Regions from separate parts of the Streptomyces sp. NPDC087420 genome, predicted to be linked through region 1. Evidence: riboswitches for the same ligand, from Rfam matches in the RefSeq annotation. Region 1 holds a riboswitch; each other region holds the start of a gene.

Region 1 (10,412 bases):
CAAGCACAAGGAAGCCGAGCTGCTCGAAGTCTGATGAACGACTCTTCCTGGGGCTCCCCGCCGACCGCCGACCTCTGGGGACAGCCCGACCAGGGGGCCGGCCCGGCGGGTCCCGCCTACGATGAGCCTGCCGCACAGCAGACTCGGCCCATGCCCATCGTGCCCGACGGACCCGCCCACGGCGGGGGCCAGGACAACGACCGGGGGGCGGCTCGGCCGGGCGGCCCCCTGTTCCGTGACCAGATCCCTCAGGAGCCCATGTCCGCGCCCCCGCCACCCCCGCCGAAGAAGCGGGCGGGCCGTGACCTGCGTGCGGCCATAGGGGTCGGCGTCGGGCTCGGTGTGGTGGTCGCGGCCTCGCTCTTCATCGTCAAGGCCGCCTTTGTCGGAGTGGTCGCGGTCGCCGTCGTGGTCGGGCTGTGGGAGCTGACCTCCCGCCTCCACGAGAAGAAGGGCATCAAGGCCCCTCTCGTACCGCTGGCCGTCGGCGGCGCCGCGATGGTCGTCGCCGGGTACGTGCGCGGGGTCGAGGGTGCCTGGGTCGCGATGGCCCTGACCGCGCTCGCCGTCCTGGTGTGGCGGATGACCGAGGAGCCCGAGGGGTATCTGCGGGACGTCACGGCCGGGGTGTTCGCCGCGTTCTACGTCCCGTTCCTGGCCACCTTCGTCGCGCTGATGCTCACCGCGGACGACGGCGCCCGGCGGGTGCTGATGTTCCTGCTGCTGACGGTGGTCAGCGACACCGGCGCGTACGCCGTCGGCTGGCGCTTCGGCACCCACAAGCTCGCGCCGCGCATCAGCCCCGGGAAGACGCGGGAAGGGCTGCTCGGCGCGGTCGTCTTCGCGATGGTCGCGGGCGCGCTCTCCATGCAGTTCATGATCGATGACGGCGTCTGGTGGCAGGGTCTGCTGCTCGGCATCGCGGTCGCCGCCAGCGCCACCCTCGGTGACCTGGGCGAATCCATGATCAAGCGCGATCTCGGCATCAAGGACATGGGGACGCTGCTGCCGGGCCACGGCGGCATCATGGACCGGCTCGACTCCCTGCTGCCCACCGCGCCGGTGGTCTGGCTGCTGTTGGTGATCTTCGTCGGCTCGGGGTGAGCCGCACCGGTACTCTTGAAGGGCTCGCCACTCACCGGTGGCGAGCCCTTTTGGTCCCCGCGCCCGCGCGGGGCTGATCCCGTGAGGTCTCCCGGCACCGGCAACGTGGTGCCGCTCTTCCCCGTGGCACCGGGGATCGGGCCTCGCCGCACCGAGGAGACTTGCGTTCATGGCCCCGCCGACCCCCGGAGAACTCACTTTTGTCGCGCCCCGCGGAGCCAAGAAGCCGCCGCGGCACCTCGCCGACCTCACGCCCGCCGAGCGCCGTGAGGCCGTCGCCGCGATAGGCGAGAAGCCCTTCCGCGCCAAGCAGCTGTCCCAGCACTACTTCGCGCGCTACGTGCACGACCCCGAGCAGTGGACCGACATCCCCGCCGGGGCGCGGCAGAAGCTCGCGGCGGAGCTGCTGCCCGACCTGATGTCCGTCGTACGGCACATCTCCTGCGACGACGACACCACCCGCAAGACCCTGTGGCGCCTCCACGACGGCACGCTGGTCGAGTCCGTGCTCATGCGCTACCCGGACCGGGTCACCATGTGCATCTCGTCCCAGGCGGGCTGCGGGATGAACTGCCCCTTCTGCGCGACCGGCCAGGCCGGCCTCGACCGCAACCTGTCCACCGCCGAGATCGTGCACCAGATCGTCGACGGCATGCGCGCCCTGCGCGACGGCGACGTCCCCGGCGGTCCCGCGCGGCTCTCGAACATCGTCTTCATGGGCATGGGCGAGCCGCTCGCCAACTACAACCGGGTGGTCGGCGCGATCCGCCGGCTCACCGACCCCGAGCCCGACGGCCTCGGCATCTCGCAGCGCGGGATCACCGTCTCGACGGTCGGCCTGGTCCCGGCGATGCTGCGCTTCGCCGACGAGGGCTTCAAGTGCCGCCTCGCCGTCTCGCTGCACGCGCCGGACGACGAACTGCGCGACACCCTCGTACCGGTCAATACCCGCTGGAAGGTGCCGGAGGTGCTGGACGCGGCGTGGGAGTACGCGGCGAAGTCCGGCCGCCGGATCTCCATCGAGTACGCCATGATCCGGGACATCAACGACCAGGCGTGGCGGGGCGACCGGCTGGGCCGGCTGCTCAAGGGCAAGCGGGTGCACGTCAACCTGATCCCCCTCAACCCGACCCCGGGCTCCAAGTGGACGGCGTCGCGCCCCGAGGACGAGAAGGCCTTCGTGGAGGCGATCGCGCGGCACGGCGTGCCGGTGACCGTACGCGACACCCGCGGCCAGGAGATCGACGGAGCGTGCGGGCAGCTGGCCGCTACCGAACGCTGAGGGGCAGCTGTGTAATCTGGTCCTGAACAACAGATTTTCCGTACGGCACATATTCCGACAGGGGAGCGCCACAGCGCTGAGAGTGCGACACGGATCCGGCTCCACGAGCGGACACCGGTCGCAGACCCTCTGAACCTTGCCCAGGTCATTCTGGGTAGGAAGTTCGGACATCACTCAAGCTGTTGCGCCCTGCCCGGACACTCCGGGCAGGGCCGCGTCTTCTCCTGGAGTCCCCAGGAGGAAAACCAGTGAGTACCAAGCACGCCAGAAGAACAGCGGCCCTCGCGCTCGTCGCCGCGCTCGGGGTCTCGACCCTCGCCGCCTGCGGCGGGTCCGACAGTACGGGGTCGTCCGGCGACGGCGGCGGGACGAAGTCCAAGACCGTCACCCTCGTCAGCCACGACTCGTTCAACGCCTCTCCCGCCGTGCTCAAGGCGTTCACCAAGGAGACGGGCTACACCGTCAAGGTCCTCAAGAGCGGGGACGCCGGCGAGGCGCTCAACAAGGAGATCCTCACCAAGGGCTCCCCGCAGGGCGACGTCTTCTTCGGCGTGGACAACACCCTGCTCTCCCGCGCCCTCGACAACGGCCTGTTCACGCCGTACAAGGCGAAGGGACTCGACCGGGTCGCCGCCGACACCCAGCTGGACGCGGCGAAGAACCGGGTCACCCCGATCGACACCGGTGACATCTGCGTCAACTACGACAAGAAGTACTTCGCGGACAAGAAGCTCGCGCCGCCGCAGACGTTCGACGACCTGATCAAACCGCAGTACAAGAACCTGCTCGTCACCGAGAACGTGGCGACCTCCTCGCCGGGCCTCGGCTTCCTGCTCGGTACGGTCGCCCACGCCGGCGACTCCGGCTGGCAGGACTACTGGAAGAAGCTCAAGGCCAACGGCGTCCAGGTCGTGGACAGCTGGGAGCAGGCCTACAACGAGAGCTTCTCCGGATCCGCCGGCGGCAAGAAGGCCAACGGCGACCGCCCGCTCGTCGTCTCGTACGCCTCCAGCCCGCCCGCCGAGGTGCTGTACTCCGAGCCGCAGCCCAAGGTCGCGCCCACCGGCGTCGCCACCGGCACCTGCTTCCGCCAGATCGAGTTCGCGGGCCTGCTCGGCGGGGCGAAGAACGAGGCCGGCGGCAAGGCGCTGCTGGACTTCCTGATCAGCGGCCGGTTCCAGGCGGACATGCCGCTGAACATGTTCGTGAACCCCGTGGTCAAGGCCGTCCCCCTGCCCCCGCTGTTCACCGAGTTCGGCGCGACCGTCGACCAGCCGGAGACGGTGGCGCCCGACAAGATCGCCGCCAACCGGGAGCAGTGGATCCAGACGTGGACCTCACTCGTAGTGAAGTAGCCCGCGAGCCGGACCGCCGGGCCGTACGGGCACATGCCGTACGGCTCGGCCTGATGGCCCTGCCCGTCGTGTTCTTCGCGGTCTTCTTCGCCTATCCCGTCACGGCGATCGTGGGCCGGGGGCTGCGGACCGGCGGGGTCTGGCAGTTCGGCCGCGTCGGTGACGTGCTGAGCCGCCCCGACATCCTCGGCGTCCTGTGGTTCACCACCTGGCAGGCCCTCGCCTCCACGGCGCTCACCCTGGTCGTCGCCCTGCCCGGCGCGTACGTCTTCGCGCGCTTCGACTTCCCCGGCAAACAGCTGCTCCGGGCCGTCGTCACCGTGCCGTTCGTCCTGCCGACCGTCGTCGTCGGCACGGCCTTCCTCGCCCTGCTCGGGCGCGGCGGACTCCTCGACGAACTGTGGGGCGTCCGGCTCGACACGACCGTCTGGGCGATCCTCCTCGCGCACGTCTTCTTCAACTACGCGGTGGTCGTACGGACCGTCGGCGGCCTGTGGTCCCAGCTCGACCCGCGCCAGGAGGAAGCCGCGCGAGTGCTCGGCGCGAGCCGCCTCGCGGCGTGGTGGCGGGTGACCCTGCCCGCCCTCGGGCCCGCCGTCGCGGCCGCCGCCCTCATGGTCTTCCTCTTCACCTTCACCTCCTTCGGTGTCGTGCAGATCCTCGGCGGTCCCGCCTACTCCACGCTGGAGGTGGAGATCTACCGGCAGACCGCGCAACTCCTGGACCTGCCCACGGCCGCCGTGCTGACCCTCGTCCAGTTCGCCGCCGTCGGCGCGATCCTGGCGGTGCACGCCTGGACGGTACGGCGGCGGGAGACCGCGCTGCGCCTGGTCGACCCCGCGCTGACGGCGCGCCGCCCGAAGGGGCCGGGGCAGTGGACGCTGCTCCTCTGCGTACTCGGTGTGGTCCTCGTCCTGATCCTGCTCCCGCTCGGGGTGCTGGTCGAGCGCTCCTTCGACGGCCCCGGCGGATACGGCTTCGCCTTCTACCGGGCGCTCACCTCCGTGGGGTCGGGCGGCACCTTCCTCGTCCCGCCGCTGGACGCCGTGCGGAACTCCCTGGAGTACGCGGTGGTCGCCACGGCGATCGCGCTGCTCGTGGGCGGGCTGGCCGCCGCCGCGCTGACCCGGCGCGCGGGCCGGCTCGTCCGCGGGTTCGACGCCCTGCTGATGCTTCCGCTGGGCGTCTCCGCGGTGACCGTCGGCTTCGGATTCCTGATCACCCTCGACAAGCCGCCGCTGGACCTGCGGGCCTCCTGGATCCTGGTGCCGCTCGCCCAGGCGCTGGTCGGGGTGCCCTTTGTCGTACGGACCATGCTGCCCGTGCTCCGGGCGGTGGACGGCCGGCTGCGCGAGGCGGCGGCGGTGCTCGGCGCGTCGCCGCTGCGGGCCTGGCGCGAGGTCGATCTGCCGTTGGTACGACGGGCGTTGCTCGTCGCGGCCGGGTTCGCCTTCGCGGTCTCGCTCGGCGAGTTCGGCGCGACGGTCTTCATCGCCCGGCCCGACCGGCCGACGCTGCCGGTGGCCGTGGCGCGGCTGCTGGGCCGGCCCGGGGAGCTCAACTACGGGCAGGCGATGGCCCTGAGCACCGTACTGATGGCGGTGTGCGCGGTGTCGCTGCTCGTGCTCGAACGTATCCGTACCGACCGCTCGGGGGAATTCTGATGACGCTGCTCAGCCTCGCGGGGGTGACGGTACGGTTCGGCGACCGCAAGGCGCCGCGAACCGCGCTCGACGCGGTCGACCTGGAGATCGCCGAGCACGAGATCGTGTGTGTGCTGGGACCGAGCGGCAGCGGCAAGTCCACGCTGCTGCGGGTGGTCGCCGGGCTCCAGGACGTCGACGGCGGACGGGTGTCGCTCGACGGCGCGGACCAGGCGGGGGTGCCGGTGCACCGGCGGGGGGTGGGCCTGATGTTCCAGGACCATCAGCTCTTCCCGCAGCGTGACGTGGGCGGCAATGTCGCCTTCGGGCTGCGGATGCGGGGGGTTTCGCGGGACGAACAGGCCCGGCGCGTCGAGGAGTTGCTCGACCTCGTGGGGCTGCCGGGGGCCCGTGGCCGGGCCGTCTCCTCGCTCTCGGGCGGTGAGCAGCAGCGGGTCGCGCTGGCGCGGGCGCTCGCCCCGCGTCCCCGGCTGCTGATGCTGGACGAGCCGCTGGGCCAGCTCGACCGCAGCCTGCGGGAACGGCTGGTGGTCGAACTGCGGGGCCTCTTCGGGCGGTTGGGCACGACGGTGCTTGCCGTCACCCATGACCAGGGCGAGGCGTTCGCCCTCGCGGACCGGGTGGTGGTCATGCGCGACGGGCGCATCGCGCAGACCGGGACGCCGCTGGAGGTCTGGCAGCGGCCGGCCTCCGCGTTTGTGGCGCGCTTCCTGGGCTTCGACAACGTGGTGCCGGCGACGGTTTCGGGTGCGTTCGCGGATACGCCCTGGGGGCGGATTTCGGTGCCCGCGGGTTCCGCGCAGGGCGCGGTGACGTTGCTGGTGCGGCCGGGCGGGGTCCGTCTGTCGCCCGCCCCCGACCCGGCGGCCGGGCTTCGCTGCACGGTGGAGGCGCGTACATTCCGGGGGAGCCGGGTGGTGGTTGTGCTCCGGCCTGACGCGGTGCCGGTGCCGGTGCCGCTGCCGCTGCTGGAGGCGGAATGTGATGTGCGCGAGGCGCCGTTGGAGGGCGCTGAGGTGGGCGTGACGTTCGCGGTGGAGGACGTGATGGTGCTTGCCCCTGCCGGGTGATCGTTGCGGTTGCTTGTCCTTCGTTTTTGGCGTTTGCCCGGTGCGGTGGGCGCGGCTTACTGCTTGTCCTCAATCGCCGGACGGGCTGGGTTTGTCGTGGTGACGGGGGGCGGGGCCTCCGGAGGTACGTATGTCCGGACTGCATGTTTTACGTCGCGTTCAACCGGTCCAATTAGCAACGGTCGCCATGCGACACAAAACACGCTTTACGTCCGGACACACGCACCTCCTCCGACCCCACCCCCCTCACGCCGGGGGTGAAGTGAACGACCCCGCCCGCCCCGGAGCGGGCCGGGTAGTAACGCGGGCCTGGAAGGGGGACGGGCAGGGGTCGTGTCCGGAACGTAAAGCGTGTTTTGTGTCGCATGGCGAACGTTACGCAATTCGGAGTTGCTGAACGCGACGTAAAACATGCAGTGCAGGACACGACCCCTGCCCGGCCCCCGGCGACAACCCGCACCCGAAAAGCCAGCCCGCAGCGGGCACAACCAAGCCCGTCCGGCGATTGAGGACAACACGGACCGCAACCCGGTCACCGGGGCAATCAGCCGGCCGTCAGGGCCACCAGCGCCGCCGGGACCTCCTCCACGGAGTCGACGAGAACGATCCGCGGCTCCATGGACCGACGTCGCGCCAGCGACGAAAGCAGGGGCCACGCAGGCAACCTCTCCGTCCAGTGCTCCCGGTCCACCAGGACCATCGGCGTCGGCTCACCCCGCGACTCGTAATAGTTCGGCGTCGCGTTGTCGAAGATCTCCTGGACCGTCCCCGCCGCGCCCGGCAGGAAGATCACGCCCGCGTTGCACCGGGCCAGCAGCCCGTCCTCGCGGGTGGCGTTGGCGAAGTACTTGGCGATGTGCGCGGCGAACGCGTTCGGCGGCTCGTGGCCGTAGAACCAGGTCGGGATGCCCACCGACTCCTCGCCCTTGGGCCACCGCGCCCGCACGTCGAAGGCCGCCTGGGCCCAGTCGGAGACGGACGGGACGAACGACGGGGTCTCGGCGAGGAGTTCGAGGGCCTCGTCCAGCATGTCGTCGGGGTGGGGCGCGGCGTACGCGCCCAGGTTCGCCGCCTCCATCGCGCCCGGCCCGCCCCCGGTCGCGACGGTCAGCCCGGAACGGGTCAGGGCACGGCCCAGGCGCGCCGCCCCCGCGTACGCGTCCGTGCCACGGGCCATCGCGTGCCCGCCCATCACGCCCACCACCCGCGCGCCGACGAGCAGTTCGTCCAGGGCGTCGGAGATCGCATCGTCGTGCACCGAGCGCAGCATGGAGGCGAAGATGTCGCCGTCCGACTTGGTGCGCTGGAACCACGCGTAGGCCCGCGCGTCCGGCGTGGCGTCGTACCCGTGGTCCGCGAGCCCGTCGAAGAGCTGGTCGGGGGAGTACAGCAGCCCCCGGTACGGGTCGAAGGGGAGGTTCGGCACGGGCGGGAACACCATGGCCCCGTCGGCGCGGACCTTGGCCAGGGCGGCGGCCTCCATGGGGCAGCCGAGGAAGACGGCGCCGGAGGTCTCGGTGGCGATCAGGGTGTCCGTACGGCCGGTCAGGTCCACGGACTGGAGCCGGAAGCCGTCGAGCTTCCCGCCGGTTTCGACGATTCTGCGGTCGAACTCGTCGAGGGTCTCTATCTCCCGGTCCGTCGGCTGCGGTTGGAGGTCATCGCCATTCACCATGGCGTCACGATAGCGGCCGGTCCTCCACACCGTCCGCCCCGCCCGCACTCAGTGCCGCCCCGCCTCCCGCGCCCGCTCCACGGCGGCGCGCGGCCCGTCCGTGAAGGGGGCGCCGTGCCCGGGCAGGACAAGCGCCCCGGCCGGACCGGACAGCAGGTCGAGCGAGGCGAGGGCGGCGGCGCTGTTGTGGGTGAACCCGCGCGCGACGAGCGTCGGTCCGGTGTGGCCGGTGAGGCCGTCGTACGTGACCAGCGCGTCCCCGGTGAAGAGGAGCCCGCGCTCCGCGAAGAGGTAGGCGGTGCTTCCCGGGGTGTGGCCGGGCACGGGGACGGCCCGCGGGCCGCCGGGCAGGGTGGCGGGCAGCCCGGCCGCGCCGAAGCGGTGCGCCTTCTCGACCGCCGGGGCGGTGAACGCGCCCCCGCGCGCCAGGTGCAGCGGGGCGCCGAGCGCGGCGGGCCGCCGCAGCAGGTACGGCAGCAGGCTCCGCTCCGGTTTGGCGTGCCGCATCGCGCTGCGGGGTCCGTCGCCCAGGCTCGCGGCGTCCCTCTCGTGGATCCAGATCTCGGCGCCGGCCCGCCGCAGCCGCTCGGCCAGGCCGGTGTGGTCCGGGTGGGCGTGGGTGAGGAGGACGGCCCGGATGTCCCCCGGCGTGCGGCCGAGTCGCTCCAGGACGGCCTGGAGTCCGCCGAAGTGGCGGGGGAGTCCGGTGTCGACGAGCGTGAGGCCGTCCTCGTCCTCGACCAGGTAGAAGTTGACCGTGTTGTCGCCCAGACGGTGGACGCCGGAGGCGATCTCGGTGCGGGTGGGGCCCGTGCTGCCGGGGGCCGGCTTTGTCATGGATCCTCCTGGGGGAATATTGATTACAGTTCACTGTACTTAATGTCGAACGAAGAAGGCACCCGCCCGATGGCCGAACCTCAGCGCCGCCCGTACGACTCCACCCGCCGCCGCGCCGCCGCCCGCCGGACCCGGGCCCTGATCCTCGACGCCTGCCGGGAGCTGCTCTTCCGGGACGGCTACCGGGCCACCACCGTCCGCGCCGTGGCCGAGCGGGCCGGGGTCTCGCCCGAGACGCTCTACAAGACGTTCGGCAGCAAGGCGCAGCTCATGAAGGCGCTCTGGGACGTCACGCAGGCCGGCGACGACGAACCCCTCGCCATGGCCGAGCGGCCCGTCCTCCAGGAGGTGCTGCGCACCCGCGACCCGTACCCGAAGCTCAGGCTGTACGCGGGGTTCGTACGGGGCGTCCATGAACGGCTCGCCCCCCTCTTCACGCTGCTGACCTCGGCCGGCGGCGAGGTGGCCGAGCTGCTGGCCGAGGCGGAGGAGGAGCGGCTCACCGGGATCACGGCCTTTGTCGGGCACCTCGCGACCGTGGACGTGCTCCCCGCCGGCGCGGATCGCGCGTACCTCGTGGACGCGTGCTGGGTCCTCACCGGCCCCGACCTCCACCAGCGGCTCACGGTCGCGCGCGGCTGGGACGCGGAGACGTACGAGAGGTGGCTGGCGGACACGCTGTCCGCGACGCTGCTGTCCCCCGACGGCCGGGCGTGACCCTCAGACCGTCAGGGGGACGGCCGCCAGGGACGCCACCGCCCACGTCAGCGGTACGAAGACCGCGATCAGGGTCGCGGTCCTTACCGCCGCCGCCGTACGGAGCATCGCCGCCGGGGCGCCCTGCCGTACCAGCTCCTCCGTCGTCGTCGCCCGCGCCTGGCGGGACTCCAGCGCCGCCGTCAGCAGGGTCGCCGCCGTGCAGCCGATGACCAGCCCCGCGCCCAGCCCGGTCAGCGGGCCGAAGGGGCGTTCGTCGCCGGGCCCGTACAGACTCGCCGCCGCGAACGCGCCGGAGACCACCGCGCACAGCACGCCCAGCGGACGGCCGATCCGTCCGGCCTCGCTCATCAGCGTGCGGCCCGCCAGCAGCCGGACCGCGCCGGGGCGCAACGTCTGGAGCAGCCAGCCGCACAGATGGGTGATGCCGGGCCCGGCCAGCGCGAGGCCGACCGCGGTGAGCGCCCAGCCGGCCAGCACGCCCGCCGAGCCGCCGTCGAAGCGGCCGGGCAGCGGCAGCGCGCCCGCGTTCCCGTTCCGGCTCGCGTACGTCTCCACCGCGAGGCCCGCCGCCGTGAGCGCGAACCCCCACGGCAGCCCGCCCGGCGCGGACGCCGGGGCGAACGCGTCGGGCCGCATGGGTTTTTCCTCGCCCGCGTCCGAGGCCCCGGTCGCCGTCCCCGTACCGCCTTCGGACCTGGCGGCCGC
Region 2 (10,412 bases), on a different contig from region 1:
CTGCCGGAACGCCGAAGGGCGGCCCCCTCGGGAGGCCGCCCTCATCCGCTTCTTCCGCCGGTCACAGCTCCTTGCGGTACTTCTCAGCCGCCTGGAGGAAGAGATCGTTGGCCTCGGTCTCACCGATCGTGACCCGTACGCCCTCGCCCGCGAAGGGGCGGACCACCACCCCGGCCGCCTCACAGGCCGCCGCGAAGTCGAGCGTGCGCTCGCCGAGCCGCAGCCAGACGAAGTTCGCCTGGGTCTCGGGCACCGTCCAGCCCTGCCCGGCCAGCCCGCCCGCCACCCGCGTCCGCTCGGTGACCAGCGCCTCGACCCGCTCCAGCAGCTGGGCCTCGGCGCGCAGCGAGGCCACCGCCGCGTCCTGGGCGATCTGGCTCACACCGAAGGGCACCGCGGTCTTGCGCAGCGCCGCCGCCACCGGCTCGTGAGCTATCGCGAAACCGACCCGCAGACCGGCCAGCCCGTACGCCTTCGAGAAGGTGCGCAGCACGGCCACGTTCGGGCGCTCCCGGTACAGGTCCACCCCGTCCGGCACCTCGGCGTCGCGGATGAACTCGCGGTACGCCTCGTCCAGCACCACCAGGACGTCGTCGGGCACCCGGTCGAGGAACCGTTCCAGCTCGGCCCTGCGCACCACCGTGCCGGTCGGGTTGTTGGGGTTGCAGACGAAGATCAGCCGCGTCCGGTCGGTGACCGCGTCGGCCATGGCGTCCAGGTCGTGCGTCTCGGCGCCGGTCAGCGGCACCTTCACCGAGGCCGCACCCGAGATCTGGGTGATGATCGGGTACGCCTCGAAGGAGCGCCAGGCGTAGATGACCTCGTCACCGGGGCCGGCGGTGGCCTGGACCAGCTGCTGGGCCACCCCCACCGAACCGGTGCCCGTCGCCACGTGCTCCAGGGGAACGGCGAAACGGCCGGCCAGCTCCTCGGTCAGGCCCGCGCACGACAGGTCGGGGTAGCGGTGGAAGATCCCCGCGGTGGCGATCACCCGCTCCATCACGCCGGGCAGCGGCGGGTACGGGTTCTCGTTGGAGGACAGCTTGAACGCGGCGGGGCCGCCGGCCGCGGCGGGCTTGCCCGGCTTGTACGTCGGGATGCCGTCCAGCTCGGCACGGAGCCTGGGTCCCGTACCGCCGCCCACCGCAGGGCTCGTCTTGCTCACCGCAGGTCCTCCTCGGCCGTTCACGGGTGTCGCGTCAGGGGTGTCGCGCTTTTCAATACTGCTCACCATAGGAGGATTCGGGGCCCCTGCGAAGGCCTCGGTGACGTGGGCCACTCGGGAGGGCATCGCCCCTCGGTGACGCGCGTCACTCGAGAGGCCATCGAGCGGGGGGCGCACTTCTCCCTGGCGCGCGCCCGTGGTCCGCGCCGTGGCGCGCATCCCTCGTAGAGGTGAGTTGAGACAACTTCGAAACATGGACCTTTCGACAGGCACATGCCGTCCGATGCATGCCAGACCACAGCCCGGACGGATAAACCCCACTTCATCCAAGGACATTGGGCACTTTTGACCATGCAGAAACGTGCCTGCTGAGGGGTGCATATGCGACCGGCCCAACCGCCCGCCCGCGCCCTAATATCGGCTGGCCATGACAGCAGCAGGGAAACACCAGGTGAGCCGGACGGACACAACCCGCCGGGGAAACCGGCAGGGTCGGGCGGGCATCCGGGACGTCGCAGCCGCAGCCGGTGTCTCCATCACGACTGTCTCGGACGCGCTCAACGGCAAGGGACGCTTACCCGACGCCACGAGAAGCCACGTCCGAGAGGTCGCCGAGCGCCTCGGCTACCGTCCTTCCGCCGCCGCCAGAACCCTCCGTACCGGCAAATCGGGCCTCATCGGCCTGACCGTGACGACGTACGGGGATGAACCTTTCACCTTCACCGAATTCGCCTACTTCGCCGAGATGGCCAGAGCGGCCACCTCCGCCGCGCTCGCCCGGGGCTACGCCCTCGTCATCCTCCCCGCCACCTCACGCCACGACGTCTGGGCGAACGTCGCCCTCGACGGCACCGTCGTCATCGACCCCTCCGACCATGATCCGGTCGTCACCGAACTCGTACGCCAGGGCCTGCCCGTCGTCTCCGACGGCCGGCCCGCGGGCACCCTCCCCGTCACCGCCTGGGTCGACAACGACCACGAGGCGGCCGTCCTCGACCTGCTCGACCACCTCGCCGACGCGGGCGCCCGCCGGATCGGCCTGCTCACCGGCACCACCACCGACACCTACACCCGCCTCTCCACCTCCGCGTACCTGAGCTGGTGCGAGCGGGTCGGCCAGGACCCCGTGTACGAGTCCTACCCGGCCCACGACCCGTGCGCGGGGGCCGTCGCCGCCGACCGGCTCCTCGCCCGCCCCGACCGCCCGGACGCCGTCTACGGCCTCTTCGACCCCAACGGCACCGATCTGCTCGCCGCCGCCCGGCGGTACGGGCTGCGCGTCCCCGAGGACCTGCTGCTGGTGTGCTGCAGCGAGTCCACCGTGTACGCGACGACGGAACCGCCCATCACGACCCTCTCGCTCAAACCGCGCCGGATCGGCACCGCCGTCGTCCAGCTCCTCATCGACGCCATCGAAGGGATCAACACCGGCGCGCCGATCGAGCAGGTGATACCGACGGAGCTGGTCGTCAGGACCTCGTCCCAGCGCCGCCCGCCCCGCACCACGGTCAGCGCCCCCAGGTCCCCGGCGGGGGACTGACGGAGCGCTGCCGGGGCCGGGCCGGTCCCTTCCGTACCCCGGCCGAAGGCCCAGACCTTTCACATTTGGGGTGATCGGCGTGAAAACCTCCGGCGAACCTGAGGTGGAACCGGATTCACCACCCCTGGTGCGTCACAGAGGAGGAGCGGGATTCCTATGATGGGCGCACGACACCATGGACCTTTCCTGACCTCCGGTGGGCAGACGCCCACCGGAGAGGGCGAGCCCGAGAGGTGTACGGCGGCGCGACGGTGGTGGAGGGGTCGATGACACAGGGGGCCGGTCAGGGACCCGCGGTGCGGACGGCGACGTTGCGCGACTTCCGCGTACCGCCGTACGCGCAGGTTCCCGTGCAGTCCGGGCAACCGGGGCATCCCGAACAGTCCGGGCGGCAGGGGTACGGTCACGAGGCCGCGAACCCGTCCGGGCATCCCGGCAACGCGATCCCCGCCGACGAGGTCCCGGACGGCTACACACCGACCGAGCGCGACCTCCCGGTGATCGGCCCGGAGGGAGTGACCGTCCAGCTGCACCTCGCGCCCGACGGCGCCCCCGCGCCCGGCGGCCCCGGCCCGCTCTACGTCGTCGGCGACGTGCACGGCTACCTGAACGAACTCCTCGCCGCCCTCGGCGAACAGGGCCTCATCGACTCCGCCGGCAACTGGTCGGCCGGCAACGCCCGGCTCTGGTTCCTCGGCGACTTCACCGACCGCGGCCCCGACGGCATCGGCGTCATCGACCTCGTGATGCGGCTCTCCGCGGAAGCGGCGGCGGCGGGCGGCTACTGCAAGGCCCTGATGGGCAATCACGAACTGCTGCTCCTGGGCGCCAAGCGGTTCGGCGACACCCCCGTCAACTCCGGCGCGGGCACGGCCACCTTCCAGGCCGCCTGGCTCCTCAACGGCGGTCAGAAGACCGACATGGAGCGCCTCCAGGACGTCCACCTCCAGTGGATGTCACGGCTCGACGCGGTGGTCGAGGAGGACGGGCATCTGCTGATGCACTCCGACACGACGGCCTACCTGGATTACGGCTCGTCCATCGACGACGTCAACGACACCGTCCACCAGATCCTCACCCGCAACGACGCGGACGAGTGCTGGGACGTGTTCCGCAAACTCACCAAACGCTTCGCGTTCCGTGACGAGGGCGGCCCCGAGGCCGTCCAGGAACTGCTTTCCACGTACGGCGGAAACCGCATCGTCCATGGCCACAGCCCCATTCCCTACCTCCTGGGCGAGGTCGGCACCGAGGACGCCTCGGACGGTGAGGGCGGCGGCCCCGTGGTGGAGGGGCCACACGTGTACGCCGACGGCCTGGCCATCGCCATGGACGGCGGCGTGACCATGGCGGGGAAACTGCTGGTCGTGCGGCTTCCGCTGGCCAACTGAGCGGCTTCGACCGCACAACTGACCGGGTTCTTCCGGGCGGCTGACCCGGGTTCCTCGGCACCACTGACCGGGCTTCTCCGCACAACTGAATCGACATGGAGCCGGTGTTTTCCGGAAACCCCCTGTCACGCCGCGGCAAAACAGCTCTACCATCGGCTTATCCGTAGCAGGCTCTCCTTCCGTTTCTGCCAACCGCCCGTTCACGCGGGCGAATCGGCCCTACGGAGCATCGGGGGATGCACATGAACAGCGCTCCGCACCTGCTGAGCGAGGATCGCGCGGATTTCGAGCGGATCCTCGACGACGCACTGCGCAACGCGCACGACCGCCCGGATCTGGCCGACGTGGGCCGGCGGCTGAACGCCGAGCAGTTGCGCACGATGGCCCTCAACGCCACCACCCAGATAGCCACCGCCGCGGCCGCCGAGTACGAGCACTACGCCAAGATGCGCGAGGAGTTCCGCTCCCCGGTCTCCTCCCCGGCCCTGAACGGCTCCGTCAGAGAGCCGGCCACGGTCGAGGAGGACGACGGCGCGGGCGCGGGGTTCGCGGCGGTCATCACCGTCCTGGTCCCCGTCCTCGGCGGCACCGCGGCGCTGATCTTCCTGCTCGTCGGCTATCTCCTCAAGGCACTGACCCCGGCGCCCGCCTTCGCCAACTCCCTGATCGCGGTGGGCTGGTTCTTCGGCGCGGTCACCGTGCTCGGGATCCTGGGCGCGGCGGTCGGCCTGCTCATCACGGCCGTACGCAACGGGGCCACCCAGGTCCCCGCCGTCGAGGAGTCCGGCGGGGAGCTGCCGGACGAGGTCGCACGGGCCAGGGAGGCCTGGCGCCACGCCCTCCTGGAGCGCGGCATCCTGCCCTTCCTGCGCAGGGCCCTCGCCGACCCGAGCGCGGGCCGGGCGGCGCCGGCACCGCCCCGTACGGTGGGCCACCTGCCCAAGATCGGCTACAGCCACCCCGGCTTCTCCAGCCCTGACGAGGGCTCAGCGGCCCACCAGCGCCCCACGTTCAGCAGCCCGGACTTCACCAGCCCCGACTTCGGCGGCCCGGAACACCAGCCCGAATAGCGGTGGGTTTCGCGGAGGCGGGCCGGCCGGGACTGGTGGCCTGGCGGGCCCCCCTCCGCTGAGGCGGCCGGGTCAGCCGGCCGACCTGCCGCCCGTCTCCGCCAGCGGCAGATAGACCCGGTTGCCGGCCGCCGCGAACTCCTTCGACTTCTCCACCATGCCCGCTTCGATCTCCTCGGGCACCAGGTCACCGCCGTGCTGGCGCCTGATGTCCTGCGAGATCTTCATCGAGCAGAACTTCGGCCCGCACATCGAGCAGAAATGCGCGGTCTTCGCCGGCTCGGCCGGCAGTGTCTCGTCGTGGAACGCGCGCGCCGTGTCCGGGTCGAGGGCCAGGTTGAACTGGTCCTCCCACCGGAACTCGAACCGCGCGTCCGACAGCGCGTCGTCCCACTCCTGCGCCCCCGCGTGCCCCTTGGCGAGGTCCGCCGCGTGCGCCGCGATCTTGTAGGTGATCACACCCGTCTTCACGTCGTCGCGGTTCGGCAGTCCCAGGTGCTCCTTGGGCGTGACGTAGCAGAGCATCGCCGTGCCCCACCAGGCGATCATCGCCGCGCCGATGCCCGAGGTGATGTGGTCGTACGCGGGCGCCACATCGGTCGTCAGCGGGCCGAGCGTGTAGAACGGCGCCTCCTCGCAGATCTCCTGCTGGAGGTCGATGTTCTCCTTGATCTTGTGCATCGGGACGTGCCCGGGGCCCTCGATCATGGTCTGTACGTGGTGGCGCTTGGCGATCGTGTTCAGCTCGCCCAGCGTCCGCAGCTCGGCGAACTGCGCCTCGTCGTTGGCGTCCGCGATGGACCCGGGCCGCAGGCCGTCACCGAGGGAGTACGTCACGTCGTACGCGGCGAGGATGTCGCAGAGCTCCTCGAAGTTCTCGTACAGGAACGACTCCTTGTGGTGCGCCAGGCACCACGCCGCCATGATCGAGCCGCCGCGCGAGACGATGCCGGTCTTGCGGCGGGCGGTCAGCGGCACGTACCGCAGCAGCACTCCGGCGTGGACCGTCATGTAGTCGACGCCCTGCTCGGCCTGCTCGATGACGGTGTCCTTGTAGATGTCCCAGGTCAGCTCCTCGGCCTTGCCGTCGACCTTCTCCAGCGCCTGGTAGAGCGGCACCGTGCCGATGGGCACGGGGGAGTTGCGCAGCACCCACTCCCGGGTGGTGTGGATGTTGCGGCCGGTCGAGAGGTCCATGACCGTGTCCGCGCCCCACTTGGTGGCCCACGTCATCTTGTCCACCTCCTCCTCGATGGAGGAGGTGACCGCGGAGTTGCCGATGTTGGCGTTGACCTTCACCAGGAACCGCTTGCCGATGATCATCGGCTCGATCTCCGGGTGATTGACGTTCGCCGGCAGTACGGCCCGGCCCGCGGCGATCTCGTCGCGGACGACCTCGGGCGCGACGTTCTCCCGGATCGCGACGTACTCCATCTCCGGAGTGACATCGCCACGGCGTGCGTACGCGAGCTGCGTCACCGCCTGCCCGTCCCGGCCCCGCCGGGGCTGGCGCGGCCGGCCCGGGAACACGGCGTCGAGGTTCCGCAGCCCCCCGCGCGGCGAGGTGTGCTTGAGCCCGTCGTCCTCGGGGCGGACCGGGCGGCCCGCGTACTCCTCGGTGTCACCGCGCCCGATGATCCAGTTCTCCCGCAGCGGCGCGAGCCCGCGGCGGACATCCGTCTCGATCGTGGGGTCGGTGTACGGCCCCGACGTGTCGTACAGCGTCACGTCCTTGCCGTTGGTGAGATGCACCTGACGGACGGGCACCTGGAGGTCGGGGCGCGAGCCCTGGACGTATCCCTTGTGCCAGCCGATGGACCTCTCGGTCCCGTTCTGATCCACGGCCCCGCCCGGATTCCCCGATTCGCCCGGGGAATCCGATTCCGAGGCAGGCGTGTGTGCGTCCTGAACGGTCATGAGACCTACTCCCTACGCCGGCATTACCCGGTAACAGGTTCGGCGGTCGGCGCAGCGATGGGAGTCCAGGGGGATGTCCCCGGGACTACACAGTCAACGCCCTCTCAGCCCGGTGCTCCGAGCTCCCGCGTGTGCAAAGGTGTGACCACGCTAGCCCCACCACCGGCGTGCTGAACAGAGGGCCTCCGGCTTCTTGCAATGATCTGCGGGTGACCTCATCCCAGCAGAGCCACGAAACGCACGGCCACACGCACAGCCACGGGCCTGCCGAGCCGGTCTCCCAGCACCTCCGCAAAGTCATCGCGGCGGTGCTGATCCCGTTCGCCGCGGCCGTGGTCGTGGGCCTGGTCGTCCTGTGGCCCGGCGGCGCGCCCGCCCATGAGCGCTCGGGGGTCGGGTTCGACCGGCAGACCGAGCAGGGCCAGGTGGTGAAGCTCCAGCCGGTGGACTGCAAGGACGTGAACGCCTCCCAAATCCCGTCGACCGGCGACACCTCGACACCCGGGGGGCGGGAGGCGGAACAGACGGAGACCGGGCAGTGCAAGAAGGCCACGGTCGAGGTCACCAGCGGCAAGGAGAAGGGCCGTACCTTCATCGAGGTCGTCCAGCCGGACGCGCCACGGCAGTTTCACGTGAAACAGGGCGTGGTACTGGCGTACGCGCCCGACGCTCCCCACGACCTCCAGTACTCGGTCACCGATGTCGACCGCCACCTCCCCATGGCCCTGCTCGCCGGGATCTTCGCCCTCGCGGTGGTCGTGGTGGGGCGGCTGCGCGGGCTCATGGCGCTGATCGCCCTCGCGGTCTCCTTCGGAGTGCTGACGCTCTTCATCCTGCCCGCCGTGCTGCAAGGCTCGAACCCGCTGGTCGTCGCGGTGGTCGGAGCCAGCGCGATCATGCTCATCGCGCTCTACATGTGCCATGGCCTGACGGCCAGAACCTCGGTCGCGGTCATCGGCACGCTGGTCTCCCTGATGCTGATCGGACTGCTGGGCTCGATCTTCATCGGCTGGGCGAGCCTGACCGGCAACACCGACGACAGCACCGGCCTGATCCACGGGCTGTATCCGCACATCGACATGAGCGGTCTGCTGCTGGCCGGCGTGATCATCGGTTCGCTCGGTGTCCTCGACGACGTGACGGTGACCCAGACCTCGGCGGTCTGGGAACTGCACGCCGCGGATCCGTCGATGGGACCGCGCGCCCTCTACCGGGCGGGAATCCGCATCGGCCGCGACCACATCGCGTCCGTGGTCAACACGCTCGTGCTGGCCTACGCGGGAGCGGCGCTGCCGCTGCTGCTGCTCTTCTCCATCGCGCAGTCCGGGGTGGGAACGGTCGCCAACAGCGAGCTGGTGGCGGAGGAGATCGTACGGACCCTGGTCGGATCGATCGGCCTGGTCGCGTCCGTGCCGGTGACCACCGCCCTGGCGGCGCTGGTGGTGTCCGCGGACCGGTCGGGGGCTCTCGGGCGGGAGACGGCACCCATGGTGCCGGGGCAGGGCACGGCGGTGCGCCCGCACGGCAGCAGGGGCCGCCGCCGCAGGAAGTGACGGCGCCGGCCTGTATGAGGAAATGACGGCGTGCGGAATGACCGCGTGCGTGAGGAAGTGATCGCGCGAGGAGGCGACCGCGCCAGGCCGCCTCAGCCCGCGTTCTCCTCCGCCAGGATGCGGCCGAGCGCCTCCTCCAGGTTGCCCTCGAAATCACCGAGCGTGCGCTCCTGGCCGAGCGGGACCAGCCGGTCCGTACGGTCCAGGAAGGCCACGACCGGCGCGGCGCTCACCCGGAACAGCGCGTGGTCCTCACCGACCTGGAGCCGGATGTGAACGTCCGACAGGTCCTCGGGCTCGGTCGGCGAGATGTGCACATCACCGTCACCACTGGGCGTGTTGATGCCGTCCAGCAGCAGCTCGCGGCCGAAAGTCCAGGTCACGGGCGCGTCGCCGGGCAGATGAAAGGTCATCCGCACCGCGTACGGATCCCCCATCTCGTAGTGCAGTTCCACCGGGATACGGAACGAGAGCTCCTCTGAAACGAGGAAACTCATCAAAACCTCGGCCTGGACCGACTCGCGCATCATGTACTCCGGAGTAGATGAAGCTGTGGCTGGGAATGATCCCTGACCCTCTTGACGCCATCGTCCTAGAAGGGCCCTCAGATCACAAGGAGTAATTTTTCAGATACTGATAGAGAAGTCGACCGAGGTCAGCAGAAATCCGATCTCTCTCCGTAACCGCTCGACAGCGGGAAGCAGCTGATCCTCCCGATGACAAGGTACGGAAATGGCCATCGCGGCGGCGGTGGTGCCGGCGGTGATGGGCAGAGCGGCACAGACCGTGCCGACGGCGTACTCCTGCCGCTCCACCACCGGTTCCATCCGCCCCAGCGACCCCAGGCGCTCCAGCAGGGCGATCCGGTCGCGTACGGAATGGGGCGTGAGAGGGCTCACCGGATGGCGGTCGAGGTGATCGTCACGCGACGCGTCGTCGAGCTGGCTCAGCAGGCACAGGCCGATCGCGTGGGCATGGCCCGTCTCGCGGAAGTCGGCCCACTCGTCGACAGCGGGCCGCGCCGGACTGTCGGCCACGGACACGAGGTCGATCTCACCCTCGTGGTAGACCGCGAAGTACACCGGGACACCGATCGTGTCCCGCCAGCGCCCGATCGCGTCCGTGATCTTGCTGCGACGATTCTGCAGGCCCTCGCCACGCACCAGCCGCTGCGCGGCGTCGCCGAGGACGAACACCCCGCTCTCCCGCCGGAGATAACCCTCGTGCGTGAGCGTGCGCAGCAGGTGGTACGCGGTGGGCAGCGGAAGTCCCGCCTCGCGGGCCAGCTGTTTGGCGGGCGCGCCGTCGGGGTGGGAGGCCGCCGCCTCCAGCAGTCGCAGCGCCCGCCGGACCGACCCGATGAGGGTGGGCGCCGGGGTGCGTGGAACGGTGGCAGCTGTGGCCATGAGGTCACCCCCGAGGGAATCCTGAGGCCCCGCCCGGAAGGATCGTATGAACCGCAGGCCGGGACGATCTCCCACGGTGCATTCCGAGGGCGCGGCAGAGGGTTGTCACTCTAGGGGCAGGCCACGCCCAGGGGTGGTTTCCTGTTCACCTTTCCCCCGCGCGGGCTAACGCCCGTACGGACCACCGACTCCAGGTCCTACCAGCCGTCGCGCGACGACGACGAGGACGACAGGAACTTGCGTACGACGTAGACCAGTCCGCCGACGATGGCGACGAAGAGCAGCAGCTTGAACAGCAGCGAGATCAGAATGCCGACCACCGTGGCGATCAGCCCGCCGAACACCACGATGGCGATCACGGGCACCGCGA
Region 3 (10,412 bases), on a different contig from region 1:
CCCCGCCCGCCGGGACGGGCTTGGCCTTCGGCGGTACGGCGTCCAGCTGGGCGTCGCTCAGCCGGGAGCGGGCCTCCCGGGCCAGGGCGAGCAGCGCGACGGCGTCGTACGGGCGGAGGTCGGGGTCACGGGCCGTGGCCGCCGCGACGATCCCGTCCAGCTCGGCGGCGAGGCCCGGCACGGCGGTGGACGGGGCGGGCACGTCCTCGTTGAGGTGCAGGTACAGCACCTGGGCGGGGGTGTCGCCGGCGTGCGGCTTGCCGCCGGTCAGCATCTCGTGGAGGACGACCCCGCAGGCGTACACGTCGACACGGGTGTCGGAGGTGCCGTGCTCGATCTGCTCGGGCGCCAGGTACGACACCGTGCCGAGGACCGTGCCCGTGGTGTTGGTGACGTCGCCCAGGACCCGTACGAGCCCGAAGTCCGCGACCTTGACGCGGCCGTCGTCCCCTATGAGGACGTTCTCCGGCTTCATGTCCCGGTGCACGAACCCGGCGCGGTGGGCGGCGCCGAGCGCGGCGAGCACGGGCTCCAGGATGTCCAGCGCGGCCCGCGGCTGGAGCGCGCCGCGCTCGCGCAGGACGTCGCGCAGGGTGCAGCCCTCGACGTACTCCATCGCGAGATAGACGTACGCGCCCTGGGCGCCCTGGTCGAAGACGGCGACGACGTTGGGGTGCGCGAGGCGGGCGACGGACTTGGCCTCGCGGATGAACCGCTCCACGAAGGCGACGTCTCCGGCGAGCGCCGGGTGCATCACCTTGAGGGCCAGGACCCGGTCGAGGCGGGTGTCGAGGGCGCGGTAGACGGTGGCCATACCGCCCACCGCGATGCGCGCGTCGACGCGGTACCGGCCGTCGAGCAGGTGGCCGACGAGGGGGTCCTGAAGGGTCGTATCCACGGTGCGAGTGTACGAGCCGGGGTGGCGGGGCGGCCGGGGACGCGGTCTCTTGCAGCGCACCTGTGACGCGCGACGCGGTCGCGCTTTTGTCCTCAATCGCCGGACGGGCTTGATTGTGCCCGCTGCGGGCCGGCTTTTTGTGCGCGGGTTGTTGCCGGGGGCCGGGCAGGGGTCGTGTCCTGCACTGCATGTTTTACGTCGCGTTCAGCACCTTGTATTGGTCAACGTTCGCCATGCGACACAAAACACGCTCTACGTTCCGGACACGACCCCTGCCCGTCCCCCTTCCAGGCCCGCGCCAAAACAACCTGGCCCACCCCGGGTCTTTAAGCCCGTCCGGCGTTTGAGGACATCAGTAGGCCGCGCCGCCCGCCGGGCGCGACGTCTACGTGAACGCCGGGCGCTCCGGGTCGAGCGTGGCGACGCCCTCCGAGGGCGAGGACGCCCGGGCGAAGCGCCGGCGGGGGATCCGGCCCGCCCGGAACGCCAACCGCCCCCCCGCCACCGCGTACCGCATCGCGGAAGCCATCAGCTCCGGCTCCCGCGCCCGCGTCACCGCAGACGCGAGCATCACCGCCGCACACCCCAGCTCCATCGCCAGCGAAGCGTCGGACGCCGTGCCCGCGCCCGCGTCCAGGATCACCGGGACGCTCGCGTGTTCCACGATCAGCTGGAAGTTGTGCGGGTTGCGGATGCCCAGGCCGGACCCGATGGGCGACCCCAACGGCATGATCGCCGCGCAGCCCACGTCCTCCAGCTTGCGGGCCAGCACGGGGTCGTCGTTCGTGTACGGCAGGACCGTGAAGCCGTCGTCTACCAGCGTCTCCGCCGCGTCGAGCAGCTCGATCGGGTCGGGCAGCAGCGTGCGCTCGTCCGCGACGACCTCCAGCTTGATCCAGTCCGTGCCCAGAGCCTCGCGGGCGAGCCGCGCGGTCAGGACCGCCTCCCCGGCGGTGAAGCACCCCGCCGTGTTGGGCAGGGCCCGGATCCCCAGGGATTCGAGGACGGACAGCACGGACCCCTGCACGGTGGGGTCGAGGCGCCGCATCGCGACGGTGGTGAGTTCGGTGCCCGACGCGATCAGGGACCTGCGCAGGACGTCGAGGCTCGGCGCACCCCCCGTACCCATGATCAGGCGGGAGTCGAAGACGGTGTCGCCGATGACAAGCCGGTCGTCGGCCATGGTCAGCCTCCCTGGACGGCGGTGAGGACTTCCACGCGGTCGCCGTCGCCCAGGAGGGTGCCGGACCAGCGGGAGCGCGGGACGACCGTCTCGTTGAGGGCCGCGGCGACACCCGAGGGCGCGGGGGTCAGCGTCGCGACCAGCACGTCGAGCGTGGTGCCCGCGCCGATCGCGCGCGGCTCGCCGTTCACGGAGATGGAGAGGGTCACGGAGACGTTCACGGTGTCGGTCATGCGAGCTGCTCCTGACGTACCGGGGCGGGGGAGAAGCGGCGGGGGGTGAAGGGGCGCGCGACCTCGGGGAGTTCGCCGGTGGTCAGCACGTCGGCCATCGCGTCCCCGGTGACGGGGGTGAGGAGGACCCCGTTGCGGAAGTGGCCGGTGGCCAGGTGGAGGCCGGGGAGGGCGGTGGGCCCGAGCAGGGGCGCGTTGTCGGGCGAGCCCGGTCGCAGTCCGGCGCGTGCCTCGGTGAAGGGCAGTTCGGTGATGCCCGGCACCAACTCGTGCGCGTCGCGGAGCAGTTCGTACACCCCGCCCGCCGTGACCGTGGTGTCCCAGCCCTGCTCCTCGCTGGTCGCGCCGACGACGAGTTCGCCGTTCTCGCGCGGCACGAGGTAGACGTGGCTGCCGCGTACGACGGCCCGTACGGACCTGGAAAGGAACGGCGCGTACGGCCGGGGCACCGTGAGCCGCAGCACCTGGCCCTTGACGGGCCGTACCGGCGGTATGACATCGGTCGGCAGACCCGCCAGCCTCCCGCTGAGGCTCCCGCCCGCCAGGACGGTCTGGTCCGCGGAGAGCGCACGGCCGTCGGCCAGGACGACGCCGGCCGCCCGGTCCCGTACAACCGTAAGACGGTTCGCGAACGAGCGGTGGAAGACCACCCCGGCCCGTTCGCAGGCCGTCACGAGCGCCGCCGCGAGCCGGCGGGGATCGATCTGGTGGTCGCCGTCGACCCGCAGGCCCCCGCGTACGCCGGGCGCGAGCATCGGCTCCAGCCGCCGGCACTCGCGTCCGGAGAGCCACTCCGAGGAGAGCCCGGAACGCTGCTGGAAGCCGTGCAGTTCGCGCAGGTGCGCGCGGTCGTCGGCGTCGAGGGCCACGGCGAGCGTGCCGCACGCGCGGTAGCCGGTGTCCTGGCCGCTCGCCGCTTCCAGTTCGGCGACGAAGGCGGGGTAGCGCGCGGCGGAGGCGAGGTTGAGCCCGAGCAGCGTCTCCTCGCCGTAGTGGAGTTCGGTGACGGCCGCGAGCATGCCCGCCGCGACCTGCGCGGCCCCGCCGCCCGGCTCGGGGTCGGCGACTGCGGTACGCAGGCCGCGCTGCGCGGCCCGCCAGGCCGTGACCAGGCCGATGATGCCGCCTCCGACGACCAGGACGTCGGAGGTGTGGGAGACGGTGGAGACGTCGGAATGGACGGTTTCGGGGTGCTGACCCGTATGAGACGACTGCATGGGCGTCCAGCCCCTCCCTTCGCCGGCATGACCCGGATCAGGTTCGTACGGTCGGAGGCCGTCAGCCTCCCTCTCAGCCCGGTGCGTCCGGGCTCCCGCGAGGTAGTGTCACCGGCCAGACTAACGCCCTGTCCCCCGCCCGGTAAGGGAGCAATCACCGTGGCCCGTTCGCTGGACGGTCTTGTCCTGGCCCCCGTCGCCGACCAGGCGCCGGGTCAGGTGGGTACCCGCACGCGCTTCACGTACGGCGAGCGGGGCGGCCGGATCTGGGCCGCCTACGAGGGCGGTGACGTGGAGCGGGGGTATCTGGTCGGGACCCGTGAGGGGGACCGGCTCGACTTCCGGTACGTACAGCTCAAGCGGGACGGCGGGACGTCCTCCGGGCACTGCGTCTCCCTGGTGGTGGACCTGCCGGACGGCAGGGTCCGGCTGGAGGAGACGTGGGAGTGGGAGTCGCGGGAGGGCAGCGGGACGAGTGTGGTGGAGCAGCTGCCGACTGACGTCCCGTCGGTTCTCTAAGGTGATCGGGTGAGCGAGCAGCGGAGACATCCGGAAGAGCGGAACGTCGTCATCGTCGGGGCCGGGATGGCGGGGGTGCAGACCGCGGTCGCCCTGCGCGAGGGCGGCTTCCGCGACCGGATCACGCTGATCGGCGCGGAGCCGCATCCGCCGTACGACCGGCCGCCGCTCTCCAAGGCGGTCCTGCTCGGCCAGGCGGACGGGTCGTCCTTCGACATCGACTTCTCCGCGCTCTCCGTCGAGCTGCGGCTCGGGCTCCCCGTGACCGGGCTGCGGCCGGACGTACGGGAAATCGACACGCCGGACGGTCCTGTGCCGTACGACGTGCTGGTCGTCGCGACCGGCGCGGAGCCGGTCAGGCTGCCAGGTACGGAGGACGTCCCCGGCGTCCATCTGCTGCGCACGCTGGACGACGCCGAGCGGCTGCGGCCCGTGCTGGCGCGGCAGGACGCGGTCGTGGTCGTGGGCGCGGGCTGGATCGGCGCGGAGTTCGCGACGGCGGCGCGGGAGGCGGGGTGCGCGGTGACGGTCGTGGAGGCGGCGGACCGGCCGTTGGCGGGGATTTTCCCGGCGGAGGTGGCCGCGCCGATGGCCGGGTGGTACGCGGAGAGCGGCGCCGAACTGCTGACGCACGCGCGCGTGGCGTCCGTCGAGCCCGGCGCGGTGGTCCTCGCGGACGGCCGGCGGCTGCCGGCGGGCGCGGTGGTCGTGGGCATCGGGGCGCGGCCCGCGACGGGCTGGCTGGCGGGCTCGGGCATGGAGCTGGGCCCGGACGGTTCCGTCACCGCGGACGAACGACTGAGGACGTCGCTGCCCGGCGTGTACGCGGTGGGCGACTGCGCGTCCTTCCCCTCGGCCCGGTACGGCGCGCGGCTCCTCGTCCACCACTGGGACAACGCGCTCCAGGGGCCCCGTACCGTCGCCGCCCGGATCATCGGCGAGACCGAGGGCGTCTACGACCCGGTGCCGTACTTCTGGTCGGAGCAGTTCGGCCGGTTCGTGCAGTACGCGGGCCACCACGCGTCCGCCGACACCCTGGTGTGGCGCGGCGACCCGGCGGAGGCTGCGTGGTCGGTGGCGTGGCTGCGGGAGGGCGTGCTGGTGGCCCTGCTGGCGGTGGGCCGCCCCCGGGACCTGGCCCAGGCGAGAAAACTGCTGGAAACCCCCGCCCACCTGGACCCCCACCGGGTGGCGGACCCCACGGTCCCCTTGAAGAAGGCGGTTGTTTGAGGGGCGGACATGCCGCGTCCCCTCGGGCGGGTGGTCCTGGCTACCGTGAGGCCGTCCGGGATGGCACGCTTGTCCTCGTGACCGAGATTGACGCAAAGATCGATGCTCTCGTCCCTGCCTGGCTCCACCTGCCCGATATCGCCAAATTGTTCGATATCGAGGTGACGCGGGTGCGGCAGCTGGTGAAGGAAGGCCAGCTGATCGCCGTCCGCCGCGGGGAGAACCGCGCGCTCCAGGTGCCCGCCGCCTTCATCGACGGCGGCAAGGTCGTCAAGGGTCTCGCCGGGACCCTGACGCTCCTGAGGGACGACGGCTGGACCGACGAAGAGATGCTGGAGTGGCTCTTCACCTCCGACCCCACCCTGCCGGGCACGCCCGCGCAGGCGCTCAGCGAGAATCGCGGCACGGAGGTGAAGCGCCGGGCCCAGGCGCTCGCCGTCTGAACCACATCACCGCACGCGGCGTGCGGCGGTACGGCACCGCCCGCGCGGGCCCGTACCGCCGTCCACCGCGGAACCGACGGGGGGATCCTTCATGCCCACAGAACGCGCCGCGCTGTCCGACGCCCGGCTGTACCTCTGCATGGACGCCCGCAGGAAACAGGGGGACCTTCCCGAGTTCCTCGACGCCGTGCTGGCGTCCGGCGTGGACATCGTGCAGCTGCGCGACAAGGGCATGGAGGCGGCCGAGGAGCTGGACCACCTCCAGGTCTTCGCCGAGGCCTGCCGGCGCCACGGCGTCCTGCTGGCGGTGAACGACCGCGCCGACGTGGCGCACGCCATCGGCTCCGACGTGCTGCACCTGGGGCAGGGGGACCTCCCGGTCCCGGCCGCCCGGGCCGTCCTCGGCGAGACGCCGCTGATCGGCAGGTCCACCCACGCCGAGGCGGAGGTCGACGCGGCGGTGGCGGAGCCGGGGGTGGACTACTTCTGTACGGGTCCGTGCTGGCCCACCCCGACCAAGCCGGGCCGCCACGCGCCCGGGCTCGGCCTCGTGCGGTACACGGCCGGCCTGGCCACCGACCGCCCCTGGTTCGCGATCGGCGGCATCGACGCGGGCAACCTCGACCAGGTGCTGGACGCGGGCGCCCGCCGGGTGGTCGTCGTACGGGCGATCACGGAGGCCGACGACCCGGCGGCGGCGACGGCCGCGCTCGCGAAGCGGGTGCGTGAGCGGTCCCGCTGACCGGCGGCTCGTCCCCGCGAGCGGCCTCCCGGGGTGTCCGAGGCGTGGGACCGGGGACCGGTAAACCGGTCAAATGCCCCCCATTCGCTTGGGAGACCGCCACACCCTCGATAACCTGCACGTATGGCCTTCGGTACATCTTCGACCAGAACAGATCACGCACCGACCGTGCGTGATCTGCTCGCCGCGGGCGAGACCACCTATTCGTTCGAGTTCTGGGCGCCCAAGACCGAGAAGGGCGAGCGGAACCTCTGGAACGCGCTGCGCCGGGTCGAGGCGGTGGCCCCCAGCTTCGTGTCGGTGACGTACGGCGCGGGCGGCTCCACCCGGGCCGGCACGGTGAAGGCCACCGAGCAGATCGCCGCCGACACCACCCTCACCCCGGTCGCCCACCTGACGGCCGTCGGCCAGTCCGTCGCCGAACTGCGCAACATGATCGGGCAGTACGCCGACGCAGGGATCCGCAACATCCTCGCCGTACGGGGCGATCCGCCCGGCGACCCCATGGGTGAGTGGGTCAAGCACCCGCAGGGCGTGCGGTACGCGGCGGAACTGGTGCGCCTGATCAAGGAGTCGGGAGACTTCTGCGTCGGAGTCGCGGCCTTCCCCGAGATGCACCCGCGGTCGTCCGACTGGGACACGGACATCCGCCACTTCGTGGACAAGTGCCGGGCCGGTGCCGACTACGCGATCACGCAGATGTTCTTCGAACCTGACGGATATCTCCACCTTCGTGACCGGGTCGAGTCCGCCGGTTGCGCAACTCCGATCATTCCGGAGATCATGCCGGTCACGAGCGTGCGGATGCTGGAGCGGCTGCCCCAGCTCAGCACCGCGGCCGTCCCGTCGGCGCTGAAAGAGCGGATCCTCGCCGTCAAGGACGATCCGGCCGCTGTACGCTCCATTGGCATCGAGTTCGCGACGGAGTTCTGCGCGGGACTGCTCGCCGAGGGTGTCCCCGGACTGCACTTCATTACACTCAACAACTCCACGGCGACGCTCGAAATCTACGAGAATCTCGGACTGCGCGAGCAGTCGTGACCGGCCGCAGCCGCCCTGTCCCGGGGTGGTGGCCGCAGGAGAGGGGCGGGCATGGGCTGGACGGTCCTCTACATCGCATTCGGAATCGTGGCGCTGTGGCTCCTGGGTGAGGTGCTGCTCCAGTACAAGGCGCGGCTGCGCTGGCGACTGCTCGCCTTCACCGGGTTCATGGGTGTCGTGCTGGGTGTCCTGATGCCGTCCGTCTTCGTCATCGCGCTCGGCGCGATCGCCTTCGCCGTCGGGCAGGCGTACGTGACGCTCTCCTTCCGCCGCGGCTTCTCGACGGGCTGGGCGCTGGGCGGCAGCCCGGGAGCCAGCCGCCGGCGCAAGGCGGTCGGCCGGGGCGAGCAGGAGCCCACGCTCCAGGTCTCGGACCTGGAGTACGAACCGGCCATGGCCGTGCCCGCGATGGACGTGCCGATGGACGCCGCGATGACGGCGACGATGGGGGCGGTGTACGAACCGCAGCCGCTCCCCGACGACACCGGGCAGTACGGCGTCTACAAGGACGACCAGGCTCAGCAGAACCCGTACGGCGAGGCGTTCGACGCCTTCGCCGGGTACGGGCAGGCCGCGCCCGAGCAGCCGTACGCGGCGCAGGACCCGTACGCCGACCAGAACGCGTACGGCACCGGCCAGGACGTCTACGCGGCGCAGGACACCGGCCAGGGCGTCGGGCAGGGTGTCGGCGGGCAGGGCGCCGGCCAGGACGCCTACGCGCAGTACGGCTACGGCACCGACCAGCCGTACGCGGCCTACTCCGACCCGTACATCGGCACGGCCGACGGCGGCGGGCAGCCCGGCGCGTACGACAACTACGGCGGCCAGCAGCAGTACGTGGACCCCTACACCGCCCAGCAGCCGTACAGCGCCGACACCCCGCCCGGCGGGGTCTGGGTCCCGCAGCAGCGCGAGGGCGACCACCAGGTCCCGCCGATGCCGCAGGAACAGCCGCACGAGTACGGCTACGACCCCGGCTACAACAACAACGAGCAGCAGTACCGGTACTGACCGGCTGCACCGGTGCTGACCGGCTACCGCGAGCCGCGGAAGTCCGCTCCCTCCACGATCAGCCCGGCGACCAGCGCGCCGGACATCCCCGCGTGAGCGAGGCCGCCCCCGGGATGCGCCCAGCCGCCCGCCCGGTGGAGCCCGGCCGGCACCGTGCTGTTCGCCGGGTACAGGAAGTGCCCGTCCGCCCCCGCCAGCGCGGGCGCGGGCACCGAACCGCCCGCCGCCCCCGTCTGCTCCGCCGTGTCGGCGGGCGTGCGCACCCCGCGCCACTCCACCCGCCCGGACAGCCCGGGCACGGCCGCCTCCGCCGCCGTGACCAGCGCGTCCGCGTACCGCTCCCGCAACGCGGCGTCCGTCCAGTCCACCGGGCCCTGCGGGGCGACGGTCGCGGTGACCGTCACCGCCTCGTGGTCCGCGTCGGGCCGTGTCGCCGGGTCGTCGGGACGCAGCACCGTCACCGTGGGCCGCCCCGCCGGGCGCCCGGCGAAGAGATCGGCCGACTCGGCCGCGCCGTCGGGGGAGTGCACCACCGTCCGGTGCGCGGCATCCCCGGGCCGCCCGCCCCGCAGCGCCAACAGCACGGTGAACCGGCCGGGCGCCAAGGAGGCGTCCCGGCCGCCCGGTTGCACGTCCAGGCCCTCCGGCCCTACGTCACCCGCCTCCCGGACCTCCCGCCCGGCGAGCGGACCCGGCGCGACACCCGCCACCACCCGGTCGGCCGCCACGACCGTGCCGTCCGCCAACTCGACGCCCGTGGCCGCGCCGTCCTTCTCCACGATCCCGGTCACCCCGGTGCCGAAGACGAACTCGACCCGGCGCGCCAGGCACCGTTCGTACACCGCGCGGGCCAACTCCCGTATCCCGCCCTCCACATACCAGCTGCCGAAGGTCTGCTCCAGATACGGCAGCACGGCCGCGCTCGCCGGGGCGCGCCGCGGGTCGAGGCCGTACGACAGCGCGTACCCGTCCAGCAGGGCGGCGAGGCGGGGGTCCGCCAGCTCCCAGGCGCCGATCTCCGCGACCGTCCCGGCCCGGCGCGCGCCGCGCAGCAGCCGTCTGTGCCGCACCGCCGGATACGGATCATGCGCGAGCGGCCCCCGGTCGGCCGGCAACGGCTCCTCCAACAGCGGCCGCCTGGACCGGTCCCAGGTGTCCCTGGCCCGTCCGAGGAACGCCCCCCAGCGCTCCCCGGCGCCGCCGCCCAGCGCCGCGTCGAGGGCGGAGACGACCCCGGCCCGTGACACGTTGGGCAGCAGCACGTCCGTACCGTCGGCGAAGACGTGCCGGCTCGCCGGGTCCACCTGCCGCAGCCCGACGCACGCCTCCAGCGGCTCCTTGCCGGTCTTGACGAACAGATCGCGGTACACCGCCGGCAGGTGCAGCAGCCCGGGGCCCGTGTCGAAGACGAAGCCCGCGCGCGAGAACCGGCCCACCGAGCCGCCGTAGGTCGCCGCGCGTTCGTACACCGTCACCCGGTGGCCCGCCACCGCCAGCCGGGCGGCCGCCGCCATGGCGCCCATGCCCGCGCCGATCACCACAATCCGTGCCATGCCAGGGACTTTATCCGGGGTCACTGACAACGCGGCCGCGCGCCCTGCGGCGCAGGAAACGGCGGATCCGGGAGGCCAGGAAGACCACCGTCGTGACGCCCAGCACCAGCAGCGTGGCGGCGATCGCGGCGGCGGCGACCGGATGGAAGAGCGCGAACGTGATGATCCCGGCGACGCCCAGATCCTCCAGCGTGCTCAGGACGATGTTGCTGAACGGCTCGGGGGAGGTGTTCACGGCCATCCGCGTACCGGCCTTCACCAGATGGCTGACCAGCGCGGTGGAGCCGCCGACCGCGCCCGCCGCGAGGTCGGGCAGCGAACCGCTCTGACCGGCGAGCAACG

What was found. A riboswitch is a leader RNA that binds a small molecule or an ion and turns the genes downstream of it on or off. The one in region 1 is predicted to bind thiamine pyrophosphate.
Region 2: linked by a shared signal. The riboswitch ahead of thiC (phosphomethylpyrimidine synthase ThiC) and the one ahead of ACIO1C_RS28450 (thiamine ABC transporter substrate binding subunit) in region 1 are both predicted to bind thiamine pyrophosphate.
Region 3: linked by a shared signal. The riboswitch ahead of thiO (glycine oxidase ThiO) and the one ahead of ACIO1C_RS28450 (thiamine ABC transporter substrate binding subunit) in region 1 are both predicted to bind thiamine pyrophosphate.

Annotation. Positions count from the first base shown of each region.
Region 1 covers NZ_JBIUXU010000014.1:189,478-199,889, forward strand. The annotation lists gene frr (ribosome recycling factor) at 1-34, shown strand, start outside; gene ACIO1C_RS28440 (phosphatidate cytidylyltransferase) at 34-1,104, shown strand; gene rlmN (23S rRNA (adenine(2503)-C(2))-methyltransferase RlmN) at 1,274-2,386, shown strand; TPP riboswitch at 2,436-2,565, shown strand; gene ACIO1C_RS28450 (thiamine ABC transporter substrate binding subunit) at 2,635-3,741, shown strand; gene ACIO1C_RS28455 (ABC transporter permease) at 3,795-5,405, shown strand; gene ACIO1C_RS28460 (ABC transporter ATP-binding protein) at 5,411-6,475, shown strand; gene ACIO1C_RS28465 (LOG family protein) at 7,020-8,150, opposite strand; gene ACIO1C_RS28470 (MBL fold metallo-hydrolase) at 8,199-8,987, opposite strand; gene ACIO1C_RS28475 (helix-turn-helix domain-containing protein) at 9,030-9,704, shown strand; gene ACIO1C_RS28480 (hypothetical protein) at 9,708-10,412, opposite strand, start outside.
Region 2 covers NZ_JBIUXU010000002.1:251,843-262,254, forward strand. The annotation lists gene hisC (histidinol-phosphate transaminase) at 62-1,144, opposite strand; gene ACIO1C_RS04590 (LacI family DNA-binding transcriptional regulator) at 1,593-2,705, shown strand; gene ACIO1C_RS04595 (metallophosphoesterase) at 2,957-4,096, shown strand; gene ACIO1C_RS04600 (hypothetical protein) at 4,333-5,166, shown strand; gene thiC (phosphomethylpyrimidine synthase ThiC) at 5,239-7,083, opposite strand; TPP riboswitch at 7,076-7,222, opposite strand; gene ACIO1C_RS04610 (YibE/F family protein) at 7,293-8,636, shown strand; gene ACIO1C_RS04615 (SsgA family sporulation/cell division regulator) at 8,729-9,163, opposite strand; gene ACIO1C_RS04620 (IclR family transcriptional regulator) at 9,263-10,042, opposite strand; gene ACIO1C_RS04625 (DUF5326 family protein) at 10,240-10,412, opposite strand, start outside.
Region 3 covers NZ_JBIUXU010000004.1:225,928-236,339, reverse strand. The annotation lists gene pknB (Stk1 family PASTA domain-containing Ser/Thr kinase) at 1-898, opposite strand, end outside; gene ACIO1C_RS09675 (thiazole synthase) at 1,284-2,081, opposite strand; gene thiS (sulfur carrier protein ThiS) at 2,084-2,314, opposite strand; gene thiO (glycine oxidase ThiO) at 2,311-3,531, opposite strand; TPP riboswitch at 3,529-3,640, opposite strand; gene ACIO1C_RS09660 (hypothetical protein) at 3,691-4,050, shown strand; gene ACIO1C_RS09655 (NAD(P)/FAD-dependent oxidoreductase) at 4,117-5,280, shown strand; gene ACIO1C_RS09650 (Rv2175c family DNA-binding protein) at 5,358-5,723, shown strand; gene thiE (thiamine phosphate synthase) at 5,815-6,465, shown strand; gene metF (methylenetetrahydrofolate reductase [NAD(P)H]) at 6,589-7,506, shown strand; gene ACIO1C_RS09635 (hypothetical protein) at 7,558-8,517, shown strand; gene ACIO1C_RS09630 (phytoene desaturase family protein) at 8,541-10,070, opposite strand; gene ACIO1C_RS09625 (DUF4126 domain-containing protein) at 10,081-10,412, opposite strand, start outside.